Regions from separate parts of the Paenarthrobacter sp. OM7 genome, predicted to be linked through region 2. Evidence: riboswitches for the same ligand, from Rfam matches in the RefSeq annotation. Region 2 holds a riboswitch; each other region holds the start of a gene.
What was found. A riboswitch is a leader RNA that binds a small molecule or an ion and turns the genes downstream of it on or off. The one in region 2 is predicted to bind thiamine pyrophosphate.

Region 1 (4,859 bases), 990 kb from region 2:
TCCGTTGCCTCGACGAGTTCCACTGCGTCTGGAAGGAGCGTGTGTTCATCGGCGATGACTTCCAGCTTCACCCAGTCGGTTTCCAGTGCCTCGCGTGCCAGTTCAGCGGTCATCACGGCGTCTCTGGCAGTAAAGCAACCGGCGGTGTTGGGCAGCACCCGGATTCCGTGGTCCACCAGGAGTTGGAAGAGGGATCCTGTTTCAGCGGGTGAGTAGCGCCTCATGGCTACTGTGGTGAGCTCAGTCCCGGACGCCAGGAGCGCAGCGCCCAGACCGTCCAGGCTCGGGGCACCTCCCGTCCCCATGATCAGGCGGGATCCGAAGTGGACGCCGTCGATCACCAGGGCGTCAGTAATGACCTCTGTGTTTGCTGTCGTCATGATGTCAGCCTCCTTGGACTGCGGTAACAAGTTCGAGTTCATCCCCGTCGGCGAGCGCCGTTGCGGACCATTGGCTGCGTGGCACCACCTCGGAATTGCGGGCGACGGCGACGCCCAGCTTGCCACCGTCGGCTGCCTGTCCGCGGTGGTCCAGGGCGCGGCCGGTGACGGCCGTGACCAGGGTGCTGACTGAAGCATCCTCCGGCACGGCGTGATCGGATCCGTTGAGTTTGATGTTCATGCTGTTTCCTTGCTGGGAGCGTGTGCCGGCGTAAGCGCCCGCGCTGTGGATGAAGTGGCCGCGAAGCGGTCCGGGGAAAATGATGCCCACCGGGGGTCCGACGTGCCGTTGATCAGCCCGCCCACAATCCGTGCGGCCGCGGGCGTCAGGAGGACACCATGCCGGAAGAATCCTGTGGCGATCACCAGACCATCAACATCCCCCCGGGGGCCCACGACCCGTCCAAGCAGCGGTGCGTTGTCCGGAGTGCCGGGGCGGGCCCGGGCCGTTGCTTCGAGCAGCTCAAGTTCCGCCACTGCGGGGACCAGGGCCTGGGCGTCCCGCAATAACTGGTATACGCCCCCGGCTGAGACCGCGTTGGACGCTGCCGACAGTCCGTCCTCGCGCTGGGTGGCCCCGATGACTACAGTGCCGTCGTCCCGGGGCACGATGTAGACGGGCACTCCACGGACCATCCCGCGGACGGTGGAGGTGAGCAGGGGCCGGAGGTGTTCAGGCACCCGAAGCCTGAGGATGTCGCCATATACCGGCCGCAGGGAAAGGTTAAGCCCGTCGGGGAGCCCTTCCAGGTCTGCCGCACCCAGTCCGTTGGCGACCACCGTCTCGGTGGAGTGGACAGCGGCGCCGGACTCGAGTTCCACTCCTGAGACCCGCCCTCCGTCCCAGAGCAAGCGGCGCGCCGTGGAAGTCACGGCAAACCCATCGTCGGCGCCCGAAACCCACGTGGAGTCGCTGGCCGCGTGGCGTGCCAGTCCCGAGAGCAGGCATGCCGCCAGCTTGCGGGGATCGACCTGGTGGTCGGCGGGAACGTCGAAGGCACTGGAAATTTGGGGACTGAGGAGGGGTTCGCGATCCCGGGCGTCGCGCAGGGACAACGGCTCGACCCCCAGGCCCGCAGCAAGCTGTACAGCACGGAGGTCTGCCAGTGCCCTGCGGTCCGCGGCATCGGCACCCACGGCAAGTGTCGGCGTCGTGCGGTATCCGGTGTCTTCCCCTCCGCGGGGCAGGCTTGCCGCGAAAGACGACCACAGCCTGGACGATTCGAGCATCAACTCCAGGAGATCTTCCTCCTGGTAGTGAAATTCGCTCACGGGGGCAAGCATTCCGGCGGCAGCAAACGTAGCCCCCGAAGCCGGTGCGGGGTCGATCACCACCACGGAGCGGCCAAGTCGCCGCGCTTCGCGGGCGATGCCCAGCCCGATGACGCCGCCGCCAATGACGGCCACGTCGGCCTGGAGCGGGGTTTGGCGGGGAACTGCCATTGCGCGTTTCCTTCCCTACGCCGGTACTAGCCGGATCAGGTCAAGCGGTCGGCTCTTAAGCCCTCTCAGCCGGACAGTCATATGACGAACGTCGCGGCTCCCGCAGTACGTGCCCAGTTTAGAGGAACTACTCTGGGTTCCATGACCCAGACTGATGCCCTCGCCACCGCCCGCTTGTATCTATGCACCGATGCGCGGAAACGGCAAGGCGATTTTGAAGACTTTGTGGACGCCGCGTTCGAGGGCGGTGTGGACATCATCCAGCTGCGCGACAAGACCCTCGAAGCTGCCGAGGAATTGGAGTTGCTGGCGGTCCTGCACGGAGTTGCGCAACGTCATGGACGGCTGTGGGCTGTCAACGATCGAGCCGACGTTGCCAGTGTTTCCGGGGCTCCGGTGTTCCACATCGGGCAAAAGGACCTCCCGTTGAAGGTGGCCCGGACATTGCTTCCGGAGTCCGTCACGATCGGTCTTTCCACCCACTCCCCCGAGCAGGTGAATGCCGCCATCGCGGCATCACCGGGACAGGGGGGCCTGGACTATTTCTGTGTAGGACCCGTCTGGGCGACACCCACCAAACCCGGCCGCGAAGCCGTGGGACTGGACTTGGTCACATATGCCGCAGAAGCGAGCAAGCGTGCAGTCGAGACCACCGACGGCGCCGTGAATCTGCCATGGTTCGCCATCGGAGGGATCGATCTCAGCAACGTAGAGCAGGTGCGGGCCGCAGGAGCCACCCGGATCGTCGTGGTCCGCGCCATCACCGAGGCTTCGGATCCGACGACGGCAGCCAAGTCGCTGCTGGAGGCGCTGGACGCAGCCTGAGCCTGGCCGTTGGAGCCTTTCAGGCATAAGCCCGGTCATACCGCTAGGCAGTGAGGCCCAGCGCCGTCATCCGGCGGGCATGACGCCCGGCGAGCTCGCCTGTCAGTCTTTTAATTGCGGCGCGGGCATCGCCACCACTTTTTAGTGCCGGCCCCAACTGTGGGTGCTCAGTCCCTACCCTCTGCGCCTGTGTCAGCGCTTCCCCCACCAGCCGGCGGCCCCACAACGCCAGCCGTGAGGCCAGTCGTGGGTCATCGGCCAAGGCCCGCCGCAGCAGGACACGAAGTACCTCGGTTGCCTGGTCGGGGGAGGCAACCCGGTCCACGAACTGCTGCGTTGTTCCATCGAGGAAAGTGGCGACAGCCCGGTAGAAGTCCGAGGAAACGGTGTCGATGACGTATGCCTTCATCACGGATTCGAACCAGTCCCCGGGCTTGGTGCGTTCATGGAAGTGGTCAAAGGAACGCTGGAACGGCAGCATGGCTTCCTCCGGATCGAGGCCCATTTCAGCGAGCCGATCGCTCAGCAGCGCGAAGTTTCCGTACGCACCGACGGCAATTTTTGCCAGCACTGAACGGTCATGGAGTGTGGGGGCGTATCGGGAATCGAACGAAAGCCGGCCGAAAGCCGACAACTCGCCGTAGGCCATGGCGCCCAGGAGTCCCGCGGCGAGTTGTCCGGCAGAAGGTGCGACGTCCGTCGAAGTGCCCATAATCCAAGACTATCCCCGGCTCTCCACACCCCGCCCGCGGAGATTGCCTTCAGCAGCGTTGGTCCCACTAGGCTGACTGGAAGTGAGTTGACTGTCTGGCCTGCCCGCAGGCCGCGTGTCCTCCTCCTCGCACCCACTCCCCCGAAGGATGATCAATGACTAATCCGAGCTACCCGCCCGCGCCCCACAACGGGAACGGTGCCCCACCAGTTCCCCCTGCACCCGGTGCTTTCGACGCCCAGTACCAAGGCGGACCCCAGACGTACCAGTCCGGCCCGGATTCCAGCCCTTATGGTGTTCCCGGCACGGGTACTCCGGCCAAGTCCTTCATGGTCACGTGGATCCTCTCCTTGCTCCTTGGTGGCCTCGGTGTTGACCGCTTTTACTTGGGAAAGATCGGGACCGGCATTGCCAAACTGCTCACTGCGGGCGGACTCGGCATCTGGTCCATCGTGGACCTCATCATCACGCTGACCGGCAACGCACGGGATAAGGAAGGCCGCCCGCTGCAGGGTTATCCGGAAAACAAGAAGAAGGCCTGGATCATCACGCTCGTTGTCTGGTTCGCCGGCACGGTTGTTGGGATCGTGTCCACGGTGTTGTCTTTGACGCTGGTGGCTGCCGCGGTCCAGGGACAGGCCACGCCTGTCCCTGCCGCACCGTCAGCTTCACAGGAGGCCACTGCCCCTTCCCAAGGCACTGCCACCGATGGCAACGCTTTCGAGGTCACGGTGTCCGAGGGCAACACCGTTAAGGTCACCGTCCTTAACTCCGGATACGCTACCGAAATCCCGGAGATGGCTTACATGAAGCCGCTCAACGGCGGGTTCCTCCTGCTGGAGGTTTCCTGGGAGACCACCGCCGGATCCAGCTTTGCCGCGCCCAGCAACTTCGATGCCTTCGATGCTGACGGCAACGAGGGCGACCGGATCTTCCTTGACAACGGTCTGGGCGGTCTCGTCTCCGGCGATGTCGCAGCCGGAGACGTACAGCAGGGCGTCATCGCCTTCGACATCAAGAATGGTCCCACCACAGTGGTGATCAACAATGACTTCGGCGACAAGGCAGCCACCTTCACTTTGACACCGGCAAGCTAACCGCCTGTTTGGTCAGAACCAGCTTTACCGAAAGCCCGTTGCCCCTTGGGGCAGCGGGCTTTTGCGTGCGGCTGCCAAGACTATCCGCCGGTTTCGGGCTACCCTGATTTTCGTGTCACATCATCGGATAGCACCCAACGTCGACGATTCGTCGGACCAGCTCGCTGAAGCACTTGCGGCCTTGAGGACGGAACTGGAACTCCCCACCGCGTACCCTGCCGAGGCAGTACAAGAGGCAGAGCGGGCCGTGGAAAACCTCAGGCTGCCGGATCAGGACCTGCGGGAGATCCCCTTCGTCACCATTGATCCCGCTACCTCGACTGACTTGGACCAGGCCCTGTT
Region 2 (4,859 bases):
CCATCACGCTGGTGGTGGGTGGCGTGGTCACCAGCCTCCTGACGCTGCTGGCCATCGCCCGCGTGTGGAACAGGGCCTTCTGGCGCAAGCCCGAAGACGCTGAGTATCCGGACCCAGCTCTCCTGAATCCCCGGAACGTGGGCGTCTTGCCGCGGACCATGGTTGGTTCGACGGCGGGACTGGTAGTTTTCGGTGTCGCGCTGACGGTCTTCGCCGGTCCGCTCTTCCAGGTGGCTGACGGTTCCGCAGGAATCATGCTGGATCGTTCGGCCTATATCCACTCGGTCCTGGGCGACTCGGTCGAAGTGCCACCGCTTGGGCCGCCCGAGGAAACACAGACGGGTGATGCCAAATGAGCCGTAAGCCCATTTCGTTCCGCACCGAACTCCCGCTGCTCATTTGGTTGGTCATTGTCTGGGGCGCATTGTGGCGGGACTTCAGTCCCGGAAACCTGCTGTTCGGTGCGCTGATAGCCGTGCTGGTAGCCAAGCTGTTCTACCTTCCACCAGTGGAACTGAGCGGCAGGTTCAACATCCTGCGCGCCGTTCCCTTCGCCCTGATGTTCCTCGCCAAAATGGTGGCAGCGAGCTTCCTGGTGTTGTTCCTGGCCGTGGTCAAGGGACCCAAGGTGCGCAGCGCCGTCGTCGCCGTTCCCTTGCGCAGCCACTCGGACCTGATGGTGACGGCCACGGGGCACGTTATCTCGCTGATTCCGGGCTCGCTGGTGGTGGAGGTGGACCGGTCGACGTCCACGCTTTACCTGCACGCGCTCAATATCTACGAAGAAGCGGACATCGACAAAATTCGCGAGGAAGTCCAGATCATTGAAGCGCGGCTGATCCGGATCATGGGCACGCGCGAAGAAGTAGAAGCCCTCAACGCTGAAGTACGTCCGGGAATGGAAGGGGCAGCACGATGAAGGAGATCATCCTTGTGGTCACGGCGGTGATCCTCAGCCTGGCTGCCGCGGGCGCGATTGTCCGCATCGCGATCGGCCCTTCCCTGCTGGACCGCGTCCTGGCATCGGATGTCTTGCTGGCCATCCTGGGTGCTGCACTGGCGATCGACATGGCGATGAACAGGCACCTCAACAACCTGATGCTGCTGGTAGCCCTCGCGGTGATCGGATTCATCGGATCAGTGACCGTTGCACGTTTCGTGGCTGAACGGAGGGAACAGAACAATGAGTCCTGATGCCACCGGCGTGGATGTCGTGATCGATGCTGTCACCGCAGTTTTCCTGGTGGTGGGAGCCTTGATGTCCTTGGGTGCCGCCATCGGTTTGCTGCGATTCCCGGATCTCATGAGCCGCATGCACGCAGCCACCAAGCCCCAAGTGCTGGGACTGTTCCTCATGCTTGCTGCTATTGGCCTGCAGATGCGAACGTGGTGGGTTTGGCCGGTTCTGCTGGTGGCATGGATTTTCCAGTTGTTGACGGCACCTGTGTCCGCCCATATGGTGGGTCGCTCCGCCTACCGCACCAAACATGGCCACCGCGAGATGCTCACCAAGGACGAACTCGAGGCTGTTGTGCAACGGGCGGCTGCGGGGCAAGAACCCCGCAACGACCGCTAAAAGTCCCGGTCACACCAACGCGGGGTCGCTTTGCGTCCACTGGTTCATTCCATCAAGTGGAGGCAAAGCGACCCCGCGTTGCTGTCTGTGGTTGCGGGCTAGACGATGTCGTGCGACTTAGCGAAACGTGCAATGGCACGCTGTGTGCCACGGCTGGCCAACACCTGAATCAAGGTGCTGACGAAGGCTGAGATCAGCGCAAAAGTCAGTGCTGAACGCAAGCTCGTTTCCATGTCGTCGTTGCCCAGGGGTGGTTTGTTGCCAGTTGCCTTTTCCCACCCTTTGTTGACGAGTTTGGTGCCTACGAAGCCCGCTCCGAGGCTTACTCCGGCACCGATCAGCTTGAAGAAGAGGTTCATGCCCCCAGCCTAGCCGTCCGTGGGCCGACTCCAGAGTCAGCGCCGGCTTTCGCGCTCTTTCAGGAACGCTGCCAAGGACCCAACAGGGGCCAGCACGGGAACAACGGGGTGCTCTGCCGACCAGGCAGCATCCACGGAATCAAACTCAGCGATTTCCTTGAGCAGGTAATAGGTGGGCGGCATCAGCTTCAGGGTCCCGGCCGCTTCCGCTTCCAGGATTCCGTGTACTGGCATCCACAACGATTGCCAGGCCTCCGTGGTTTGATGCTGCGGCTCGGCTCCCGGGGAAGGCCTGGCAACGTAGAAGTAGGTGTCAAAGCGCTTCGGCATGTCCGTAGGCGTGATCCAGTTGGCCCAAGGGCGGAGATCCGCGGCACTGATGCTGAGCCCGGACTCCTCCTGGACTTCGCGGATTGCGGCGGTGAGGACCGTCCCTGCGTTGGTTTCGGCCTGCGTTGAGGTGGCGCCGGTGGCGATGGAACTCGAACGCCAGGCGGCAGTGTGGCGTTGAAGCAGGTCCGCTGGGTAGTCCCAGCCTGACTCGTCCGCAGCATCCACCCGGCCGCCCGGGAAGACCACCATTCCGGCGGCGAAGTCCATGGTGCTGACCCGGTGCTGGACGAACGCCTCTATCCCGCCCGGGGCATCACGGAGCAGGATGACACTGGCAGCAAGCCGGGGCTCGGATATGGTGCCCTCGCCGGCAGGGTGATCCTGAATGGGTAGGTCCGTCATGAAAGTGCCCCTTTGCCGCGGTCGAGTCTGCTGGATCATTCTCTCAGGTCTCGTTGTGGGGCCGGGTGTACAGGCCAAAACCGGCGCGAGGGGTGCAGAGCGGGCCCCGCAACGCACGCAACCCCACGCACGGGCCCCCCGATCGCCCGATTGTGACCACCGGCCGGCATCGGACAGTCGCCCACAACACGGGCAGGTGTAAACTGAACCAGCCCATCAGGGCAGATTTGATAACGACAGGGGAGCGCCGCCGTCGGACCTTGCAGAGATGCAGGAGACGCGAGGGCGCTGAGAGTGCGGACAGCCGCAGACCCTCGAACCTGATCCGGTTAGTACCGGCGCAAGGGAGTCGAGCTTCTCAGAGTGTCCGGATCCAGGCGGCGCAGGCCGATGGGAAATCCGGGGAGCACTTTCCCCTCCTGTAACCTCAGGAGGCAGAAAATGACCACGGTAAACGTGAAGAAGACCAGTTATAACTGGCGTGTTGTAGACATCGTTGTGGCGGCCTTGATCGCCATCGCAGGCGGCGTGATCTTCTGGGCCTGGTCCCAGGGCGCCGCTCTGGTATCCATCCCCATGAACGCGACGTATCCGCCGCTCACCGGCCTGATCGCCGGTGGCTGGATGATCCCCGCAGTCCTGGGAATGCTCATTATCCGCAAACCGGGCGCAGCGTTGTTCTGCGAAGCTGTCGCGGCCACCGGTGAGCTGATTATGGGTTCCCAATACGGCACCACCGTCCTGATTTCCGGTGTCCTGCAGGGTCTGGGCGCAGAGCTCATCTTCGCCGCCTTCCGGTACAAGAAGTTCAACCTGCCCACGGCCCTCCTCGCCGGTGCCGGTGCGGGCCTCTTCTGCGGCCTGAACGACTCCTTCCTCCCGTGGGGCTGGAACATCGCCTACGAGGCAATGGACAAACTGGCGTACATCACTTTCACCACCATCTCGGGTGCCATCATCGCCGGCGCCCTGTCCTGGGTTGCCACCCGCGGCTTGGCTAAAACCGGCGTCCTGAGCTCCTTCGCATCGCGCAAGGCCGCGTCGGAGCCCGTCTTCAGCTGATGCCCGCCACGCAGAGCGGGAACAAGAACAGCAGCCCGGTGAGGCCTGCCGCCATCTCCGCCGAGGGCTGGGGTTGGCGGCATGCCGGCAGGTCCGCTCCCGCCATACATGGGCTTGACCTCCGGATTGAACCGGGCGAGCGGGTGCTGCTGCTGGGGCCTTCGGGCGCCGGCAAGTCGACGCTGCTGCACGCCCTCGCCGGTGTGCTGGGTGACGAGGAAGACGACTCGGACGAGTCCGGTTCACTGCTGATCGACGGCGTCGCGCCCCGGGAGCAGCGTGGCCGCGCCGGGCTGATGCAGCAGGACCCGGAAACGCAAGTGGTCTTGTCGCGGGTTGGCGACGACGTTGCCTTTGGTGCCGAGAACCTTGCTGTGCCCCGGGACGAGATTTGGTCCCGCGTCCATGAAGCGCTCGACGACGTCGGGTTGCGTACCGCCGCGGGCGGCGGTTTGGCGTTGGATCACCCGACGGCGGCGCTTTCCGGGGGGCAGAAGCAGCGCCTTGCTCTGGCGGGCATTTTGGCGATGCGACCCGGCTTGGTCCTTTTGGACGAACCGACGGCCAATCTGGATCCGGCAGGCGTGCTGGAGGTACGTGACGCGGTGAAGCGTTGCCTGGACAAGACCGGCGCAACGCTGGTGGTGGTGGAGCACCGTGTGTCGGTGTGGAAGGACTTGGTGGACAGGATCGTGGTCCTGCAGCCGGGTGCCCTGGCGGCGGCGGGAACGGGCCAGGCAACGGGCGGGGTCCTTTTGGACGGCCCGCCGGACAAGGTCCTGTCCGAGGCCCGCACCCTGTTGATGGCTGCCGGCGTTTGGGTGCCGGGGTACGTACCGGCCACCCGCCAACGACGCAGCCAAGCCCATACCGCCCCACTGCTCCTTGCGGCCCAGGACCTCGCAGTTTCCCGGGAAAAGCCGCGGCGCAAGGGCTTCAAGACCATCCCGCCCGTCCCGGTTCAAACGGGAATCACCGCGCAGGTCAGGGCCGGCCAAGCACTGACCATCACTGGAGCCAACGGAGCTGGAAAGTCCACGTTCGCGCTCACGTTGGCCGGCCTTTTAGCGCCGGTGGACGGTACAGTGAGTGCCGCCGTCGAGCTTTCCAAAGGGGCCGGTATTGAC
Region 3 (4,859 bases), 1.4 Mb from region 2:
CGCCGCGGGACCGAACGCGAAGAAAGCGAAGCCGGAGAGGGCGCCGAGTCTGACGATGAGGAAACTCCCGCAGCTGAAGCCTCCGACGAAGGGGTGACCTCGCGTCGCCGTCGTCGTCGCCGCCGTGGCGACCAGGACCTTGAACTGACCGGCGGCTCGGACGACGATCCGCCCAACACAGTCACCCGCGTCCGCGCTCCCCGCCCCATCACGGAAACTGCTCCCTCGAATCGCGTGACCAGCGTCAAGGGCTCCACCAGGCTTGAGGCCAAGAAGCAGCGCCGCCGTGAATCCCGCGAGACCGGACGCCGCCGCCAGGTCATCACCGAGGCCGAATTCCTGGCCCGCCGCGAATCAGTGGACCGCCAGATGATTGTCCGCCAGCGCGACGACAGAATTCAGATCGGCGTCCTGGAAGATGGCGTGCTTGCCGAGCATTTTGTCTCCAAGACCCAGCAGGACTCCCTGATCGGCAACGTTTACCTGGGCAAGGTCCAGAACGTCCTGCCGTCCATGGAAGCTGCCTTCGTGGATATCGGACGCGGCCGCAACGCCGTGTTGTACGCCGGTGAAGTGAACTGGGACGCGGTCAACCTCGAGGGCCAGCCGCGCCGGATCGAGAATGCGCTGAAGTCCGGCGATTCCGTTCTGGTCCAGGTCACCAAGGACCCTGTAGGCCACAAGGGTGCCCGCCTGACAAGCCAGATCTCCCTGCCCGGCCGCTACCTGGTGTACGTGCCCGGTGGTTCCATGACCGGCATTTCACGCAAGCTGCCCGATGTCGAACGCAACCGCCTCAAGCGCATCCTGAAGGACCGTTTGCCGGAAAACGCCGGCGTCATTGTCCGCACGGCTGCTGAAGGTGCGTCGGAAGAAGAACTGACGCATGACATCAACCGCCTGCGCGCCCAGTGGGAAGGCATCGAAGGCCAGGCCTCCTCCACCAAGGTCCTGGCACCGGAACTGCTCTACGGCGAACCCGATCTGACCATCAAGGTGGTCCGTGACGTCTTCAATGAAGACTTCTCCAAACTGATCGTTTCCGGCGACGACGCCTGGGACACCATTGAGGCTTACGTAACCTACGTTGCCCCCGACCTTGTGGGCCGCCTCGAGAAGTGGACCAAGGACCAGGACATCTTCGGTGCCTGGCGCATTGACGAGCAGATCCACAAGGCACTGGAACGCAAGGTCTTCCTCCCATCCGGTGGTTCGCTGGTCATCGACCGCACCGAAGCCATGACCGTGGTGGACGTCAACACCGGTAAGTTCACCGGCAGCGGTGGAAACCTTGAAGAAACCGTCACCAAGAACAACCTCGAAGCTGCTGAGGAAGTAGTTCGCCAGCTTCGCCTGCGTGACATCGGCGGCATCATTGTCATCGACTTCATCGACATGGTCCTTGAGTCCAACCGCGACCTCGTCCTCCGCCGTATGGTTGAGTGCCTTGGCCGCGACCGCACCAAGCACCAAGTGGCTGAAGTGACGTCACTGGGCCTTGTCCAGATGACCCGCAAGCGCATGGGTACCGGCCTCCTTGAGGTCTTCGGTGAGCAGTGCGAGCACTGTGCCGGCCGCGGCGTGGTCACCCACGATGAACCGGTGGAGCACCGTCGCGCCAACGTTGTGGCTGCCGAGCACCACCGCCCCCACACTGAGGCGCAGCAACCCACAGCCCGAACAGAACGCAAGCGCCGCCGTGGCAAGGGCGGGGGACAGGCTGTCGCCGAGGCTCCCGCGCAGGTCCACAGCACTGCTTCCGCCCCTGCCGCACCTCCCGCGGCTTCCGAGCCGCAGGATCCTGCCAAGCAGGCCAAAGCAGAGGCAACCCGCGCTGCGCTGGCGACGATCGCTGCTGCCGCCCACGCTGCCCACCTCCACGATGACGAAGTTCACCGTGCAGAAGAGCAAGCACGGGCGGCCGGCCAGCACCAGGCGCCTGCCGCATCACAGCCGGAGGCCGGAGAGCACGCCGACCCCGAATCAGACCGGGAAGCATCGGTTCGTGACACACGGTCCACACCGGTTCTGCGATTCGGCGGCGAAGAAGTGGCCTTGCCTTTCGGGGAACACCACGAGGAACCGCCTGCCGCCAAGCCTGCCATGAGCCTGGATCTCCTGGCCGAAGCGTTCTCCCACCTTGGCGCAGCACCCGAGGCAAAGCCCGAAACCGTGGTTCCTTCCAAGGCAGCCGCTGCACCGGCAGCCGCCGTGGCGGGGCCCGTGGACGAGGACCCTGAAGCTGCTTCGGCGTCGAAGTCCCGCCGGGGGCGCCGCAACCGCAGTGCGAGCCGCGCCCAGGGTGCAGCCAACGAGACCAGCGTTGAGCACCACGAGGTCACTGCTACCGCAGCGCGTGGAACTGCACACCAGGCCAAAGCACCGGCGGAGCCTGCCAAGAAGGCAGCGTCCGAGGAACCCATCATCCTTGGGGTTGGTGTTCCCGCTTCGGAGCTCTAGGACCCGATCCGCAAGGGCCCCGCAGTAACCGCCACAGGCGGGTACTGCGGGGCCCTTTGCTGTCTGCTCACAGCGGTCATAACCGGTCTTCTGCGGAGTGCAGTTCCCGGGCCGTGCTGCTTCCCGGCTACGCTGGGGATTGACACGGGGTGCCGGGCATAGGGCCCGGCTGAGATCCAGACCCGTTGAACCTGTCCGGTTAGCACCGGCGAAGGGATGTCCCCATGACGTCATCGTCGTATTCTTCTGTGTACCCTCTGGCTGTTTGCGGCCGGGAAACGCCCCGCGTACTGAGTATCGCGGGCTCGGACCCCTCCGGCGGTGCCGGTATCCAGGCTGACCTGAAGAGCATTGCTGCGCAGGGCGGCTACGGCATGGCGGCGATCACCGCGTTGACTGCCCAAAACACGCTGGGCGTCAGTGCTGTCCATGTTCCTCCGGTGGAGTTCCTGCGACAGCAGTTGGAGTCCATCAGCACGGACATTGCCATCGATGCCGTGAAGATCGGCATGCTGGGTGACGCTGCGGTGATCGATGAGGTCCGCAGCTGGCTTGAGGCGGTGCGTCCCGGCGTCGTGGTCCTTGACCCGGTGATGGTGGCCACCAGCGGCGACCGCCTCCTGCGAGGGTCTGCCGAGCAGGCCCTGCGCGCTCTGCTGCCGTTGGCGGACCTTATTACCCCGAACCTCCCGGAGCTTGCCATGCTGTTGGGGGAGCCTGAAGCTGCTGACTGGGATTCGGCGTTGAACCAGGGCAAGCGACTGGCTGCTGAGTGCGGCACCACGGTCCTGGTGAAGGGCGGACACCTGGCAGGGGCGGAATGCCCGGATGCCCTGGTTAACACCAGCGGCCTCCTGAGGCAGGACGTCATCGAGGTAGCCGGACCCCGCGTGGAAACGAAGAACAGCCACGGCACGGGCTGTTCGTTGTCGTCGGCTCTGGCCACGGTCCAGGCCCGCACCGGCGATTGGGAAGCTTCCCTGCGCGAAGTCAAGCCGTGGTTGCTCCAGGCGCTGCTGCATTCGGACAGCCTCGACGTAGGCCAGGGAAACGGGCCGGTCCACCATTTCCACCACCATCAGGTCCTGAGGCCGGGGCAATTCGCCGCGACGCTGTGGAAGGAAGCTGCTCCGGAGCTCGAGGCAATCTACAAACTCAGCTTTATTGACGGCCTGCAATCGGGCGAGCTCCCGGAGGCTGCGTTCAATTACTACCTCGCGCAGGACGTCCTCTACCTCAACGGGTATTCCAGGGTCCTGGCGCGTGCGGGCGCCCTTGCCCCCACGGAGGAGGAGCAACTGTTCTGGGCCAAAGCGTCACAGCAGTGCCTTGAGGTCGAATCGGAACTGCACAGGAACTGGCTCAGCACCCGAGAGGCATCCTCGGTGACCGGACCCGTCACGAAGTCCTACGTGGACCACCTGCTGGCATCCTCGGCCACCGGCAGCTACTCCGTGGTGCTGGCGGCCATCCTGCCGTGCTACTGGCTCTACGCAGAGGTGGGCCAGCGGCTCCATGGGTCGTTCGTGAAGGCGGGATCCCCGGCGGCGCATCCCTACGCGGACTGGCTCAGGACTTACGCCGATGAAGAGTTTGCTGCAGCCACCAGGAATGCGATCAATTTCACGGACGCCGCTGCAGCGGCAGCTTCCGAGGGGGAGCGGGCATCAATGGTGGAGGCTTTTGCCCAGTCCTGCCGCTACGAAACTGCGTTCTTTGACGCACCCCGGCTGTTCGCCTGACCGTTCCTGCTCGGGCTTTTTATCTCCGGGTTTCAAACCGCCCCAGCGCGTCGCGGGTCAAATCACGTTAATCGCCCCAAACCCTGTAGGCTGTATGGGCACGGTGCCGGGAGAGTCCGTTACAACTGGTGATGCAAGTCACGTGGTAGCCTCCGGACCCGGCCTCATTTGCAGCCGAGGGTCAAACTAGCGTAATCTTGATCTTCGGTGCTTACGCCAACACTTGGGTTATGCCCCTTGGAATTGTTCAAGGGATGACTCGCGGACTTCGATCAGAAGTCCACGGCGTTGAGGCACAGCGCGAACCAAGCCTGATTTCGGTTCCAGGTTCCGCACGCAAATTTAGTTATAAACGTCGAGAGAAGTGAGTACCCAAGTGGTGTACGCGATTGTCCGCGCAGGCGGCCGCCAAGAAAAAGTTTCCGTTGGAGACTACGTAACGCTTAACCGCGTCCCCGGTGGAGCCGGCAGCACGCTTGAGCTGCCCGCCTTGCTCCTGGTTGACGGCGATAAGGTCACCTCCGCAGCTGCGGAACTGGCCAACGTCAAGGTGACGGCTGAGATCCTCGAAGACCTCCGTGGTCCGAAGATCGTCATCCAGAAGTTCAAGAACAAGACCGGCTACCGGAAGCGTCAGGGTCACCGTCAGGAACTGAC
Region 4 (4,859 bases), 1.3 Mb from region 2:
GGCCCCGGCGGAGGCCGCAAGGGCGGCAAGAATGCGCCCAAGAAGAAGGCGCGTTCAGGCAACCCTGCCAAAGCAGCACAGGAACTGCGCGATGCCGAAGCCAAGCGGGCGAACGCAGCCTCGGCAGCACCGTCGGGTGCCGCTTTCGGCCAAGGCGCGGCAGAGTTCGATCCCTCATCGCTCAACCTTCCCAAGGGCTTCGATAAGTTCCTCGGCAAATAGGCCGCGGCTGACATACCCACCGCGTCGCAGTTGGGATGTCAGGGCCGTGGAATAGGCTGAACCAATGCATAAGCAGCGCGTAGTCTTCGTTCACGGCCTGGGCAGCTTTGGTGCTGCGGCATGGCCGAAACAGCACGGCATGGCCCTCGCTTATGACGCGCTGTTCCTGCGCCGGCATGGCTTTGACGTTGCAGCAGAACCCGTGGGATCGAGCGTTGCCGCGGACGTTGCCGTTGTCATCAATGCCCTGGCGGATACGGGTGGCGGCCACGTCGTAGCGCACGAGCAAGGTGCCATCTCCGCCATGCTGGCTGCCATAGAACGTCCGGACCTGGTGCACTCGCTGAGCTTGGTTGAGCCTGCTTGTTTGTCCCTGACAGCCGAGCTTCCGGCCACAGCCTCCCATCGGGCCCTTATGGAACCCCTGTTCGATGTACGGAGCCAGCTCAACGACGCCGACTACCAACGTGAGTACTACCGCCGGGCGTTTTCTGCCGAAACGGGGGGACTGGATACTCCCGAAGCGCGCCGTTCAGCCCGCAGGCTCAGGCTCCAGGCCCCGCCGTGGGAGGCTCCGCTGCACATCGTGCCCGGTGTCCCCACGTTGGTCCTCACGGGTGGCTGGGAACCCCTGTATGAGGAAATTGCCGGTTACCTCCAGGAAACCGGAGCCCTCCGCCGTGTTGCTGCGGGAGGGCACCGGCCCCAGGATTCAGTGGACGGGGATCACATCATCCGATCGTTTGTTGGTGACGTCGGACGGGCCATGTCAGTTCAGGCTTCCTGAGCCGGCCTCAAATGTGTCCGGGCTGCCGGGTACCTGCAGTTCCGGCAAATAGACCTTTCCGCCAGATGCCAGGAATTCCTGGCTCTTTCCGCGCATGCCGCTGTACATTTCCGCAATGGCTGTCTGCGCCTCTTCTGATCCGTATTCGTCACGGATGTCCTGGCTGATGCGCATCGAACAGAACTTGGGGCCGCACATGGAACAGAAATGGGCGGTCTTGGCCGGTTCCGCCGGCAGCGTTTCGTCGTGGAAGGCTTCTGCTGTGACGGGGTCCAGGGAGAGGGCAAACTGGTCACGCCAACGGAACTCGAATCTGGCCTTGGACAAGGCATCGTCCCGCTCGTGGGCCCCGGGATGGCCCTTGGCGAGGTCGGCGGCGTGGGCTGCGATCTTGTACGTGATGACACCGGTCTTGACGTCGTCCTTATTGGGAAGGCCCAAATGTTCCTTGGGGGTCACGTAACACAGCATGGCGGTGCCGTACCTGGCAATCTCGGTGGCGCCGATGGCTGAGGTGATGTGGTCATAACCAGGAGCGACATCCGTGACCAAGGGCCCAAGGGTGTAGAAAGGGGCTCCCTTGCACAGTTCCTGCTGGCGTTCCACATTTTCCCGGACCAGGTGGAACGGCACGTGGCCAGGTCCTTCCACCATCACCTGCACATCGAACTCCCACGCCCGCTGTGTCAGCTCGGCGAGGGTATCCAATTCGGCGAACTGGGCTGCGTCATTGGCATCGGCGGTTGCACCCGGGCGCAGGCCGTCGCCCAGGGAGAAGGCGACGTCGTACTGGGCGAAGATTTCGCAGAGCTCGTCAAAGTGCGTGTAGAGGAAGTTCTCCTGGTGGTGCGCCAGGCACCAACCCGCCATGATCGACCCGCCACGGGAGACAATTCCCGTGACCCGGTTGGCGGTCAACGGCACATAGCGCAGGAGCACGCCGGCGTGGATGGTCATGTAGTCCACGCCCTGCTCACATTGCTCGATCACAGTGTCCCGGAAAATCTCCCACGTCAGCTTGTTCGCCTCGCCGTTGACTTTCTCCAGCGCCTGGTAGATGGGGACCGTCCCGATCGGGACCGGGGAGTTGCGGATGATCCACTCCCGGGTGGTGTGGATGTCGTCCCCAGTGGAGAGATCCATGACGGTATCGGCACCCCATTGAGTGGCCCACTGCAGCTTGTCCACCTCTTCCGCGATGGAGCTCGTCACTGCTGAGTTGCCGATGTTGGCGTTAATTTTCACCAGGAAGGCTTTGCCGATGATCATCGGTTCTGACTCGGGGTGGTTGATGTTGTTCGGAATGATCGCCCGTCCTGCGGCAACTTCGCTGCGGACCAGCTCAACGTCACAGTTTTCCCGCAACGCGACGAACTGCATCTCGGGAGTCACCGTGCCCTGCTTGGCATAGTGCATCTGCGTGACGGTTTTACCTTCGACGGCGCGGCGGGGCACCGGTTGGGTGCCCTTCCACTCTGCTGATGCTTCCCCGCGCCGCACCGCTGACTTGCCGTCGTCCAGCAGGTTTCGCTCCCGTCCGCGGTAAGCCACGGTGTCACCGCGGGCTTCGATCCATGGAGCGCGGAAAGGCTCAAGTCCCACAACGGGATCACTGCCGGGGCCCGCAGTGCGGTACACCTGGAACGCCGGGTTGGCTGTGCCGTTGGGAGACGGTTCCAAGGCGATCTCGGTGACGGGCACCCGGATCCCGTGGTCCGGGTCCTCCAGGTAGGCCAATGAATGGGATGTCAGCGACTGGGTCACAGATTCCGGCGTCCTTGCGCTGGAGCCGGACCGGTTTTGGGCAGGGCTGTGCTGTGTTTTTGTGGTGCTCAAAGGATTACTCACTTCCTTCGCCGGCATTACCCGGACAGGTTCAACGGTCGCAGACTGCATCAGTCCGATCTCAGCCCCTGCAGGGGCCCCCGTGTGGTCGTAGACGAAGCTACCACAGCTCACAACGGGCACCCAGTCACATGAACGAACCAGCGTCCAGGACGCCGCTGCGGACTAGGCTTTTGATATGGCCACCATCATCGAATTCAGCGGATCTGTGCTTGTCTCGGCGGACGAAGAGCGCCAAGGGATGTGGTCTGTTGACGGAGTCCTGACGTTCGAACGCCCCACGGCCACACCGGACCTGGTGTTGGATGGCTGGGTCCTCCCGGGTTTCGTTGATGCCCACTGCCACATCGGTTTGGGTGTGGGTGGCGCCGTTGACGAGCGGACTACCCTTGCGCAGGCCCACGCTGACCTCGACGCCGGGACTCTGCTGATACGGGATGCCGGATCACCAAGTGACACCCGTTGGGTCCAGCAACGTGCGGACGTTCCCCGGTTGATCCGGGCAGGTAGGCACATTGCCCGGAGCCGGCGGTACCTCCGCGGTTTGGGGCATGAAGTCGAACCCGGCCAACTCGTGGAGACCGTCCGGAAGGAAGCGCGGGATGGAGACGGGTGGGTCAAGTTGGTGGGGGACTGGATCGACCGTGGCGTGGGTGACCTCGCTGCCTCTTTCCCCGCCAAAATCGTCAAGGATGCCATCGCTGCCGCCCACGATGAAGGTGCCCGGGTGACGGCCCACTGCTTTGCCGAGGACACAGTGGACGACATGCTAGATGCAGGCATCGACTGCATCGAACATGCCACGGGCCTGCTGCCGCGACACATTCCGCGCTTGGTGGAGCAGTCCGTGCCGATCGTTCCCACCTTGGTCAACATCGCGACTTTCCCGGACATTGCTGCCCAGGCTGCCCCAAAGTTTCCTGACTATGCGGACCACATGGTGCGGCTTTGGGAGCGGCGGCGCGAGCGGGTGTTGGAGGCCTTTGAGTCAGGCGTGGCCATCTATGCGGGCACGGACGCCGGCAGCGTGATCAAGCACGGCAGGATCGCAGACGAAATGAAGGAACTGCACGACGCCGGCCTGCCGCCGGCCGCGGTCCTGGACTCCGCGGCGTGGCGTGCCCGGGAGTGGCTGGGGGCCGAGGGCATCAGCGAAGGGGCGGGTGCCGACGTCGTGTTGTGCTCCGAGGATCCCAGGATCGAGCTGGAAACTGTTTCCAGCCTCAAACACATCGTGCTGCGCGGTTCACTGGTCCGTTAGGAATAAATTGAAGCTTCAAGTAATTTAGAGAAGTAGAAAGGTGCTGATGAGCGGCACCTCGAACCCGGGAGCGTCACATGACCACACCACTCAGCCAGGATCTCCTGCCTGCCGAACTGACCATGGGCACAGTCATGCTCAAGGTCGGCGACATGGCTGTCATGAGCGACTACTATCAGCGTGCCCTTGGCCTTGACGTGGTGGCCGAGCAGGATGGCGGGCTCTACCTGGGACGGCTCGGAAAGCCCGTGGTGCATCTTGCCCCGGCGTCCGGTCTCCAGATTCCAGGCCGTGGGGAGGCTGGCCTGTTTCACACGGCCATTCTGTTCCACGACCAGCCTTCATTGGCCGCCACCATTGCTACCGCCGCCGAGTACGAGCCCCGAGCTTTCGCGGGCAGTGCCGACCATCTGGTCAGCGAAGCGTTCTACTTCACCGATCCTGAAGGCAATGGCATTGAGCTCTACTACGACAAGCCGCGTGAACTCTGGCAGTGGGATGGCAGGAATGTGGTGATGGACAATGTTGCCTTGCCTCCGCAGCGATTCCTCGAGCAGCACCTGAGTGAAGCCGCGGTGACAGGGCAGCGCGAGGCAGCGGCCGGAATTGGACACGTCCACCTGCAAGTCGGTGACGTCGGAACTGCCCAACACTTCTACGTGGAAACCCTGGGCTTTGAGCGGACCGCGGGCTGGCATGGCCAGGCGTTGTTCGTTTCCGCCGGCGGCTACCACCACCACATGG

Region 1: it holds a riboswitch for thiamine pyrophosphate, as region 2 does, so the genes downstream of both, thiO (glycine oxidase ThiO) here and QEH68_RS18615 (ECF transporter S component) in region 2, are expected to answer to the same signal.
Region 3: it holds a riboswitch for thiamine pyrophosphate, as region 2 does, so the genes downstream of both, thiD (bifunctional hydroxymethylpyrimidine kinase/phosphomethylpyrimidine kinase) here and QEH68_RS18615 (ECF transporter S component) in region 2, are expected to answer to the same signal.
Region 4: it holds a riboswitch for thiamine pyrophosphate, as region 2 does, so the genes downstream of both, thiC (phosphomethylpyrimidine synthase ThiC) here and QEH68_RS18615 (ECF transporter S component) in region 2, are expected to answer to the same signal.

Annotation. Positions count from the first base shown of each region.
Region 1 is NZ_CP123579.1:3,059,061-3,063,919, forward strand. Features, by position in the region: gene QEH68_RS14070 (thiazole synthase) at 1-380, opposite strand, end outside; gene thiS (sulfur carrier protein ThiS) at 385-621, opposite strand; gene thiO (glycine oxidase ThiO) at 618-1,883, opposite strand; TPP riboswitch at 1,879-1,997, opposite strand; gene thiE (thiamine phosphate synthase) at 2,025-2,708, shown strand; gene QEH68_RS14090 (ferritin-like fold-containing protein) at 2,752-3,420, opposite strand; gene QEH68_RS14095 (TM2 domain-containing protein) at 3,576-4,517, shown strand; gene QEH68_RS14100 (RNB domain-containing ribonuclease) at 4,630-4,859, shown strand, end outside.
Region 2 is NZ_CP123579.1:4,044,652-4,049,510, reverse strand. Features, by position in the region: gene QEH68_RS18645 (Na+/H+ antiporter subunit D) at 1-356, shown strand, start outside; gene QEH68_RS18640 (Na+/H+ antiporter subunit E) at 353-919, shown strand; gene QEH68_RS18635 (monovalent cation/H+ antiporter complex subunit F) at 916-1,194, shown strand; gene mnhG (monovalent cation/H(+) antiporter subunit G) at 1,184-1,576, shown strand; gene QEH68_RS18625 (DUF4235 domain-containing protein) at 1,675-1,935, opposite strand; gene QEH68_RS18620 (NUDIX domain-containing protein) at 1,972-2,670, opposite strand; TPP riboswitch at 2,899-3,035, shown strand; gene QEH68_RS18615 (ECF transporter S component) at 3,112-3,732, shown strand; gene QEH68_RS18610 (ABC transporter ATP-binding protein) at 3,732-4,859, shown strand, end outside.
Region 3 is NZ_CP123579.1:2,629,031-2,633,889, reverse strand. Features, by position in the region: gene QEH68_RS12130 (Rne/Rng family ribonuclease) at 1-2,460, shown strand, start outside; TPP riboswitch at 2,596-2,694, shown strand; gene thiD (bifunctional hydroxymethylpyrimidine kinase/phosphomethylpyrimidine kinase) at 2,685-4,202, shown strand; gene rplU (50S ribosomal protein L21) at 4,579-4,859, shown strand, end outside.
Region 4 is NZ_CP123579.1:2,713,814-2,718,672, reverse strand. Features, by position in the region: gene ffh (signal recognition particle protein) at 1-222, shown strand, start outside; gene QEH68_RS12570 (alpha/beta hydrolase) at 287-1,009, shown strand; gene thiC (phosphomethylpyrimidine synthase ThiC) at 992-2,845, opposite strand; TPP riboswitch at 2,841-2,948, opposite strand; gene QEH68_RS12560 (amidohydrolase family protein) at 3,033-4,115, shown strand; gene QEH68_RS12555 (VOC family protein) at 4,193-4,859, shown strand, end outside.